2 regions of the Bacillus sp. FSL K6-3431 genome follow, and region 2 is predicted to be linked to the other one. Evidence: riboswitches for the same ligand, from Rfam matches in the RefSeq annotation. Region 2 holds a riboswitch; the other holds the start of a gene.

Region 1 (4,236 bases), 110 kb from region 2:
TCATTTTTTTTAGCGAAATCAACTGTTTTTTCAAAAAAGTCAAAGTTTGCAGTCGCTCCTGTTGGGTTATTAGGGTAATTAAGAATTAATAGTTTTGCTTTCTCTATAATATCCGCTGGGATTTTCTCGTAATCAGGAAGAAAGTGATTTTCGGCAGTGAGTGGCATCATTTCCATATGGACTTTCGCTAATGCTGCACCTGACCAATAATCCGGATAGCCTGGATCAGGGACAAGCATTGTATCTCCAGGATTTAAAAGACATTGCGGTAATTCGACGAGTCCAGCCTTTCCACCAAATAAGATAGCTACTTCTGTTTCGGAATCTAAATGTACGCCATATTCACGTTGATAAAATTGAGCCACCGCCTGTTTGAGTTCAGGCTTACCTCGAAAGGCGGGATATCGGTGATTGCTTGGCTTGTCGCCCGCTAATTTTAATCGATCTACAATATGGTTTGGAGTAGGTAAATCGGGATTGCCCTGTCCAAGATTAATTACATCATGTCCATCAGCAATCGTACGATTCACTTTTTGGACGAGTGATGCAAAAAACTGTTTTGGTAATTGTTTTAAAATATCTGAAGTATCGAATTTTTTCAATGTAGCACCTCAATAATCATGATAGGATTTCTCTTTCAATTATAGCTTAAAATGTTATAACGAAATATAATGTTTGTAAAGTACAGAATCTTTAAGGGGGAATTATGTATGAATTGGAAAATTGGCTGTATCCAAATGGACATAGCATTTGGAGAACCAAAGAAAAACTTTAAGCTTGCAGAACAATGGTTTGAGAAAGCAGCAAAGGAAAAATGTACCGTTATTGTATTGCCTGAATTATGGACAACTGGATATGATTTAGGGCGTCTTGATGAAATTGCCCATGATGATGGAGAAGATGTCATTTTATTTTTACAAGAACAAGCGAAGAAACATAACTTTCATATAGTAGGAGGTTCCGTAGCTAAACAAACGGATAATGGTGTGAAAAATACGATGTATGTCATTGATAAAGAAGGGCAACTTGTGCATGAATATAGTAAGCTTCACTTGTTCCAGCTGATGGATGAACATTTACATTTACAAGCAGGGGATGACGTACCGACCTTTACTTTAGAAGGAGAAGAGGCAGCAGGTTTTATATGTTATGATATTCGGTTTCCAGAATGGTTACGTAAACCAGTTTTAGAAGGCGCGAAAGTCTTGTTCGTAGTAGCTGAATGGCCAGCACCAAGACTAGACCATTGGCAAATACTATTAAGGGCACGTGCGATCGAAAATCAAAGTTATGTCATTGCTTGTAATCGAGCAGGGCAAGATCCGAATAATGTATTCGCTGGTCATTCGATGATTATTGACCCGTGGGGGGAAATAATTGCTGAGGGTGGAAATGAGGAAGAGCTTGTAATAGGCGACATTAATCCACAGGAAATAGAGGGAATCCGCAATCGAATTCCTGTTTTTGCTGACCGCCGTCCAAAGTATTATTGACAAGGGAGTTGTCTTCCTAGATAATAAGTATAATAAATTTAATATCTCCTACTTATCAAGAGAGACCGAGGGATCAGGCCCAATGACGTCCAGCAACCACCTATGGGAAAAGGTGCTAATTCCTGAGGAATGATATCATTCTTAGAGATAAGTCGAAACTTAATATTAATTTTCGATGCCTCTTTCAATGGAAAGAGGCATATTTATTTTGAAGTAGCAAAGAGGTGGGAATCATGATAGCAATAAGCAATTTAACGAAACAGTATCAAACAAACAAAGGAATGGTCACCGGCGTTGACAATGTTTCATTAACTGTTGATAAAGGGGAAATTTTCGGGATCGTTGGCTATTCAGGTGCAGGAAAAAGTTCCCTTATCCGTTGTATGAATTTACTAGAGACTCCAACATCGGGCTTAGTTAAGGTTGATGGCTTGGAATTAACAAAGCTTTCGTCAAATGACCTTCGTAAAGCACGATTAAAAATTGGGATGATTTTTCAGCACTTTTATTTAATTAGTTCTAAAACCATAATTGAAAACATCACTTTCGCTTTAAAAGCTGCTACATATCCAAAAGTAGATCAAAAAAAGAGAGCAGAAGAATTGCTTGAAATGGTAGGTCTTGCTGACAAGAAGGATGTATACCCAGCGCAATTAAGCGGTGGACAGAAGCAACGTGTCGGTATTGCTAGGGCACTTGCGAATAATCCTTCTGTATTATTATGTGACGAAGCAACTTCAGCGTTAGATCCAAGTACAACAAAATCTATATTGGCTTTATTGAAAAAGATAAACAAAGAACTAGGTTTAACGATTGTGCTAATTACGCATGAAATGGCGGTAGTGAAAGAGATTTGTGATCGGATGGCTGTCATGCAAGATGGACGAATTATCGAACAAGGCCAAGTATATGATATTTTTGCCACTCCTGAAACTGAACTTACTAGGCAATTTATTGGTGATGTTCTTCAACTGGATATACCTGAGAAATTGCTCAAGCAATGTACAGGCACCGTCGTTAAAATTCAGTTCAAAGGTTCAAAAGCAGGGGAAACAGTTGTTTCAGATATGCTACAGCGTCACCAAGTAAAAGGCAACTTTTTGCATGGGAACATTGAGTATATCCAAGAAGAACCTTTAGGGATTTTTATTATGGAATTGATTGGCGAGAAAAATGAAGTTGTGAATGCTATTCAATATTTACAAGAAAGAATTGGAAATGTAGAGGTGGTGACACATGGTGCTTGAGCATATGATTGAAATGTTACCAGACCTGAATAAAGCTTTCTTTGAAACGCTTTACATGGTCGCAATTTCACTTATTGTCTCGGTTATTTTTGGACTACCTTTAGGAATTCTTTTATTTATGACCGACCAAGGAATGTTGCTAGAAAAAAAGCTTGTTAATTCAATTTTAGGCTTTATCGTGAATTTAATCAGGTCTATTCCGTTTATTATTTTGCTTGTCTTACTTATTCCTTTAACAAAGCTAATTGCAGGCGGGGTAATTGGTCCTACCGCTGCGTCTGTTTCTTTGTCTGTTGCAGCTATTCCGCTTTTTGCAAGAATTGTAGAAACAGCTCTTCGAGAAATAGATAAGGGCGTGATAGAAGCTGCTATTTCTGTAGGAGCAACACCGTGGATGATCATCAAAGATGTTCTCATTACGGAAGCAAAGCCGGGTATTATTCAAGGTACGACGCTCACAGCGATTAGTTTAGTTGCATACTCAGCGATGGCTGGAACGCTTGGCGGAGGTGGAATCGGTGATTTAGCTATTCGCTATGGGTATTACCGCTATGATACAGTCATCATGTTCACAACTGTAATTGTTTTAGTTATTTTGGTTCAAATTATCCAATTTGCGGGAGATCGTTGGGCCAAGTTAGCAAATAAAAGATAAACATCAGGGGGAATATACAAATGAAAAAGTGGTTTATTGCACTTACGATTATTTTAGCAGTCGGGGTTCTTGCTGCTTGCGGCGGAAAAGATAATGCGGGGCCGAAAGAAGATACGAAAAATATTACCATTGGAGCGACAGCAGGGCCATTTACAGATATGGTAACGAAAGCAATCCAGCCAGGTCTTGAAGAGAAAGGCTATAAAGTAAAAGTAGTAGAATTCAGCGATTATATTCAGCCGAATAACGCATTATCTACCGGTGAAATCGATGCTAATGTATTTCAAAATTTAGTGTACATGGAAACATTTGCTGAACAAAATAAGCTGGAGCTTTCAGAAGTAATTACCGTGCCAACCTCACCAATGGTCATTTTTTCAAATAAATTCAATTCTCTAGATGAGATTACTGATGGTGCAACATTAGCCTTACCAAACGATCCAACAAATATGGGAAGGGCGTTATTGATTTTAGAACAAGAAGGTTTGATTACTCTTAAGGACGATGTAAGCCACTTAACAATTTCCGAGAAAGATATAAAAGACAACGTCAAAAATATTAAATTCCAGCCACTTGAAGCAGGTCAGCTTCCACGTGCGGTAGAAAGCACAGATATGGCAGCAGTTCCAGGAAACTTTGCGTTTGCAGCGAAGATGAATACTGACGAAGGTATTGCAATCGAAGATATGAAAGATGTCTTCAGAAATCGTGTAGTAATTGACACGAAAAATGTGGATGCCCAGTTTGCGAAAGATATGAAAGAAGTAGTAGAATCTAAAGGATTTGAAGATGTAATTGATAAAGAATTTGTAGGTTTCACGAAACCTGAGTGGATGGAATC
Region 2 (4,236 bases):
AGTAAGTAACCAAGTCCTTGACTTGCGCCCATAATTTCTGCAGCAACAACGAACATCCAGCCAAGCCCCATGCCACTCCGTAAGCCAACTAGGAATGATGGTAAGGAAGCTGGAAGAATAATTTTTCTCAACGTTTCAGTTGAAGTGAATCCATAAATTTTCCCAACTTCAATTAGTTTTCGATCTACTCCTTGAATCCCAGAAACAATATTCAAATAGACTGGAAAAAAAACACCGACAGCGATTAATACCACTTTTGAAGATTCACCAATTCCCATCCAGAGGATAAACAGGGGCACCCACGCAAGTGATGGAATCGACCGAAATGCCTGTATAAGCGGATCCATTAGTTTTTCCAATACAGTAAAATATCCTACTGCTGACCCAAACAAGACCGCAGCTATCGTTCCGAGTAAGAAACCTGCCGCAACTCTAAACACCGTTGTTCCAACATGACCGAAGAGTGTACCTGCTGCGCCCATTTCGAAAATTTCTTGCACGATCCTAGTTGGTGCTGGTAACAGATGAGCTTCAATTAGTCCAACTCTCGCTGCTGCCTCCCAAAAAATTAATAGAACGAAAGGAATAATACTTCCTAATAACCATTTCTCATTATTTTTCCATAGAGAATTTTCAGTCAAGCGCGTCTTCGGCTTTCCCACTGCAACTCCAATTGTTTCGCTTCTTTCACTCATCTTCATTACCGCCCTTTACTTATTGAAATTAAATGCGTAAGCGCTGGAGCAAGACATATGTCCTAAAATCAACTATCAATTATAAACAAATTTATTCTCTATCAGCATCGAAATAGCTTGAGTTAATTAAGTCATCTACGACTTTTTCAATATTTGTTTTAGATTCAATGATACCTTCCGATTTGAGCACATCACCAGCTGCTTGAATCACATCCCTTTGATCATCTCCCGGTGCCGAAGTAGAAAAATCATTACGCTCAAGCTGAATTTTTGCTACATCTAAATCAATTTGTGCTTCTTTTGCTAAAATTTCTGCCGTTTCTTCTGGATTATCAATCGCCCATAAGCGCGCTTGTTCATATACTTCAATTACTTTTTTCACATAATCAGGATACTTTTTCGCAAAATCTTCACGAACGTTCAATACGCCATATGTGTTAAAATCCGGATTTCTGAAGAAGAGATTAGCTCCGACTTCCTTTTCTACACGAGCCATATGTGGATCTAGTCCTGCCCAGGCATCAACCTCACCTGCAAGAAGTGCTGCTGCACCATCTCCATGCTGTAAATTGACGATTTCCACATCTTTTGCAGATAGACCACTATCTTCTAGCGCTCTTAATAAAAATATATAAGGATCTGTTCCTAATGTTGCCGCTACTTTTTTCCCTTTTAAATCTTCAACTGCTGTAATTGTTTTGTCAGTAGAAACAAGCGCTGTCCATTCAGGTTTAGAATAAATATATACAGATTCAATTGGAGAACCTTTCGCTTTCGCCATTAGTGCTGCTGCTCCAGCAGATGATCCAAAATCAACACTTTTGGAATTTAAGAACTCAAGGGCTTTATTACTTCCATGACTTAAAACAAACTCGACTTCAATCCCTTCCTCTTCGAACAACTTTTCAGCAAAGCCTTTTTCTTTTAAAACAAGACTTGTTGGCGAATAATGTGCATAATCTAGAATTATTTTTTTCGGTTTACCCGGCTCTTCACTTGCATTTGCAGAGCAAGCTGCTAACGCAACCGCTAATGTAAAGATTAATAATGTTTTAATAGTCCATGATTTCATTTGAAATCCCCCCACTTATATAATTAATCACATAATATTACTTGGTTTAACTTTATACATGATAGATAAGAACCTCTTTGCCACCGGAAATGGCGTTTAGTGGTTCCTTCTATTTGCATTTTTCCTTTTATATAGCATTTGTACCTTTTTAAAATAAACATAAAAAAGCCCCCTTCCTAAGAAGAGGGCGTTATATACGATTCCTCCTCTTATCTTCCAGATCAATGATCTGTAGGATGTAGCACCTTCTCAAACATAATAATGTTTGCAGGTTGCCGGGCTTCACAGGGCCTATTCCCTCCGCCACTCTCGATAAGAGATTACATTTAATTGTCAAATACTTATTCGTTGACCATGTATTGCAGTATAAACGATTGTTTTGTTGCTGTCAAATGATTTTTAGAAAATTAATGCAATATATCCAATTTCAATTGTTCACTGCTTTAGCAATAGCCTGCTGTAGTTGAATAATAATATCTTGCTCATTTTCGATACCAATTGAGATACGAACGACACTTTTATTTATTCCAAGCTTCTCTTGGGACTCGCGAGGTAAGTTTCGATGTGAAGTACCAAATGGATAAGAAACAGTTGTCTCAACTCCACCTAAAGAAGGCACAATTTTAATCCAGCCAAGTGTAGAGAAAAACAAGCGAATATCACATTGTTTAGCCAATTCAACAGTTACTACAGCTCCGTTTCCATATTTAGAAACCGCTTTTGGATAAAATACCTTTTTAACATTTTCATTATTTTCAAGAAAGTCTGCCACAGATTGTGCATTAGCTGATTGTTTTTCCATACGCAAAGCGAGTGTCTTTACTCCTCTGCATGTAAGCCAAGCTTCAAATGGACTTAAATTTCCACCTAAGTTGACAATTTTTTGTCGCGCCTTTTTCACAAGTTCTTCTGTTCCAACAATCACGCCAGCCGACACATCACTATGTCCACCGAGATATTTTGTTGCACTATGAACAACGAGATCTACTCCAGCTTTATAAGGCTGAAGCAAGTATGGGGTTGCAAACGTATTATCAACCATCGAACACAATTGATATTCTTTAGCAATTTTTACAAGTGTAGTAATATTTTCTACTCTTAAAAATGGATTTGTAATACTTTCCGTATAAAGTAACTTAGTATTAGGGCGGATCGCTGACAATACCTCAGCTTCATTAGAAAATGAGACAAATGTAACGTCTACACCAAAGTTTTTTAATTCCTCGGACAATAGATGATACGTACCCCCGTACAAATCCTCACATGCGATAATATGATCCCCGTGTTTAACGACCGCAAGTAATCCAGCCAGAATCGCAGACATACCTGATGATGCAGCAACACCAGATTCTGCTCCTTCTAATGTTGCTACTGCTGCTCCGAGTTCATCCGTATTCGGATTTCCATATCTCGAATACAAGTATGGCGTCTCTCCTTCAAAATAACTTTCCAATTCGTCGAGGTTTTGGAAAGCAAATGACGATGTTTGATAAATAGGCGAAACCTTCGCTGTAAAGTTTTTATTTTGTTTTTGTGATTGATGCACTGCCATAGTGTCAAATGAAACGTCGCTCATTATATTGGGTCACTCCTATGTTTGTAGCAAATGTGAAATTCAATAATTGTGATTATACTCACAATTATAAGAGTTGTCAAAAAAAGAGACTCCAAGAACTTTTGGGTTGTGATTAATAATACTGATTCATGTAGCCCTTAAGGCAAATATATTCGGAATGAATCTATTACTGCCTAGCGTGATCCAATCTTACTGACCGTCGGTAGGGCAATTTACTGATAGTTCGAGTACAATTACTAGCATACTCGCACAACTATAACTAGTTAATATCGACTATTACTGGCCACTCAGCTATTTTATGAGCCACTCACGTGATTTACTGGCCACTCGGCTATTTTATGAGCCACTCACGTGATTTACTAGTCAAGTCCAGACAATTGTGTAATTTAGTTTACAATGTTTTCTTTATGATATTTAGTTATAGTTGGCTATTTTATTTCATCAAGTGAAAAGGGGGTACCCCCTTTTCACTTGATGAAATTGTCATTTTATAAACTCTTTTTTCCGCTTCGTTCTCTGTTTTCATAATCCATTAGTATTGCACCGATAAGTCGAAATGCAGATTGATTATTCGGGAAGATACGTATGACTCTTTCTCTCCTGCGAACCTCCTGATTAAGCCTTTCAAGTGAATTTGTGCTCGCTAGATAACGATGATAACGAGAAGGCTGGTTGAGAAATTGAATGGCATCTTCGAAGCCATCCTCTAAAATTTCAATTGCTTTCTGGACCTTTGCTTCTTCTTCATATTTATCGACAAATTGCTCTTTATATTGGCGAGCTTCTTCTACTGAAATACTATTAAAGATGCGCCTCATGTCAGCGATTATTTGTTTTGATTCTTTTTTTGGCAATCGTTCAATGATATTCCGTTTAAAATGGACAGTGCAACG

What was found. A riboswitch is a leader RNA that binds a small molecule or an ion and turns the genes downstream of it on or off. The one in region 2 is predicted to bind S-adenosylmethionine.
Region 1: it holds a riboswitch for S-adenosylmethionine, as region 2 does, so the genes downstream of both, MHB53_RS23510 (methionine ABC transporter ATP-binding protein) here and MHB53_RS22815 (aliphatic sulfonate ABC transporter substrate-binding protein) in region 2, are expected to answer to the same signal.

The regions. Positions count from the first base shown of each region.
Region 1 covers NZ_JBBOCT010000001.1:4,928,523-4,932,758, forward strand. Annotated here, with positions in the region: gene MHB53_RS23500 (pyridoxal phosphate-dependent aminotransferase) at 1-602, opposite strand, end outside; gene MHB53_RS23505 (carbon-nitrogen family hydrolase) at 711-1,493, shown strand; SAM riboswitch class I at 1,543-1,647, shown strand; gene MHB53_RS23510 (methionine ABC transporter ATP-binding protein) at 1,727-2,740, shown strand; gene MHB53_RS23515 (methionine ABC transporter permease) at 2,730-3,395, shown strand; gene MHB53_RS23520 (MetQ/NlpA family ABC transporter substrate-binding protein) at 3,416-4,236, shown strand, end outside.
Region 2 covers NZ_JBBOCT010000001.1:4,815,187-4,819,422, reverse strand. Annotated here, with positions in the region: gene MHB53_RS22820 (ABC transporter permease) at 1-701, opposite strand, end outside; gene MHB53_RS22815 (aliphatic sulfonate ABC transporter substrate-binding protein) at 787-1,767, opposite strand; SAM riboswitch class I at 1,974-2,086, opposite strand; gene MHB53_RS22810 (trans-sulfuration enzyme family protein) at 2,195-3,343, opposite strand; gene MHB53_RS22805 (IS256 family transposase) at 3,832-4,236, opposite strand, start outside.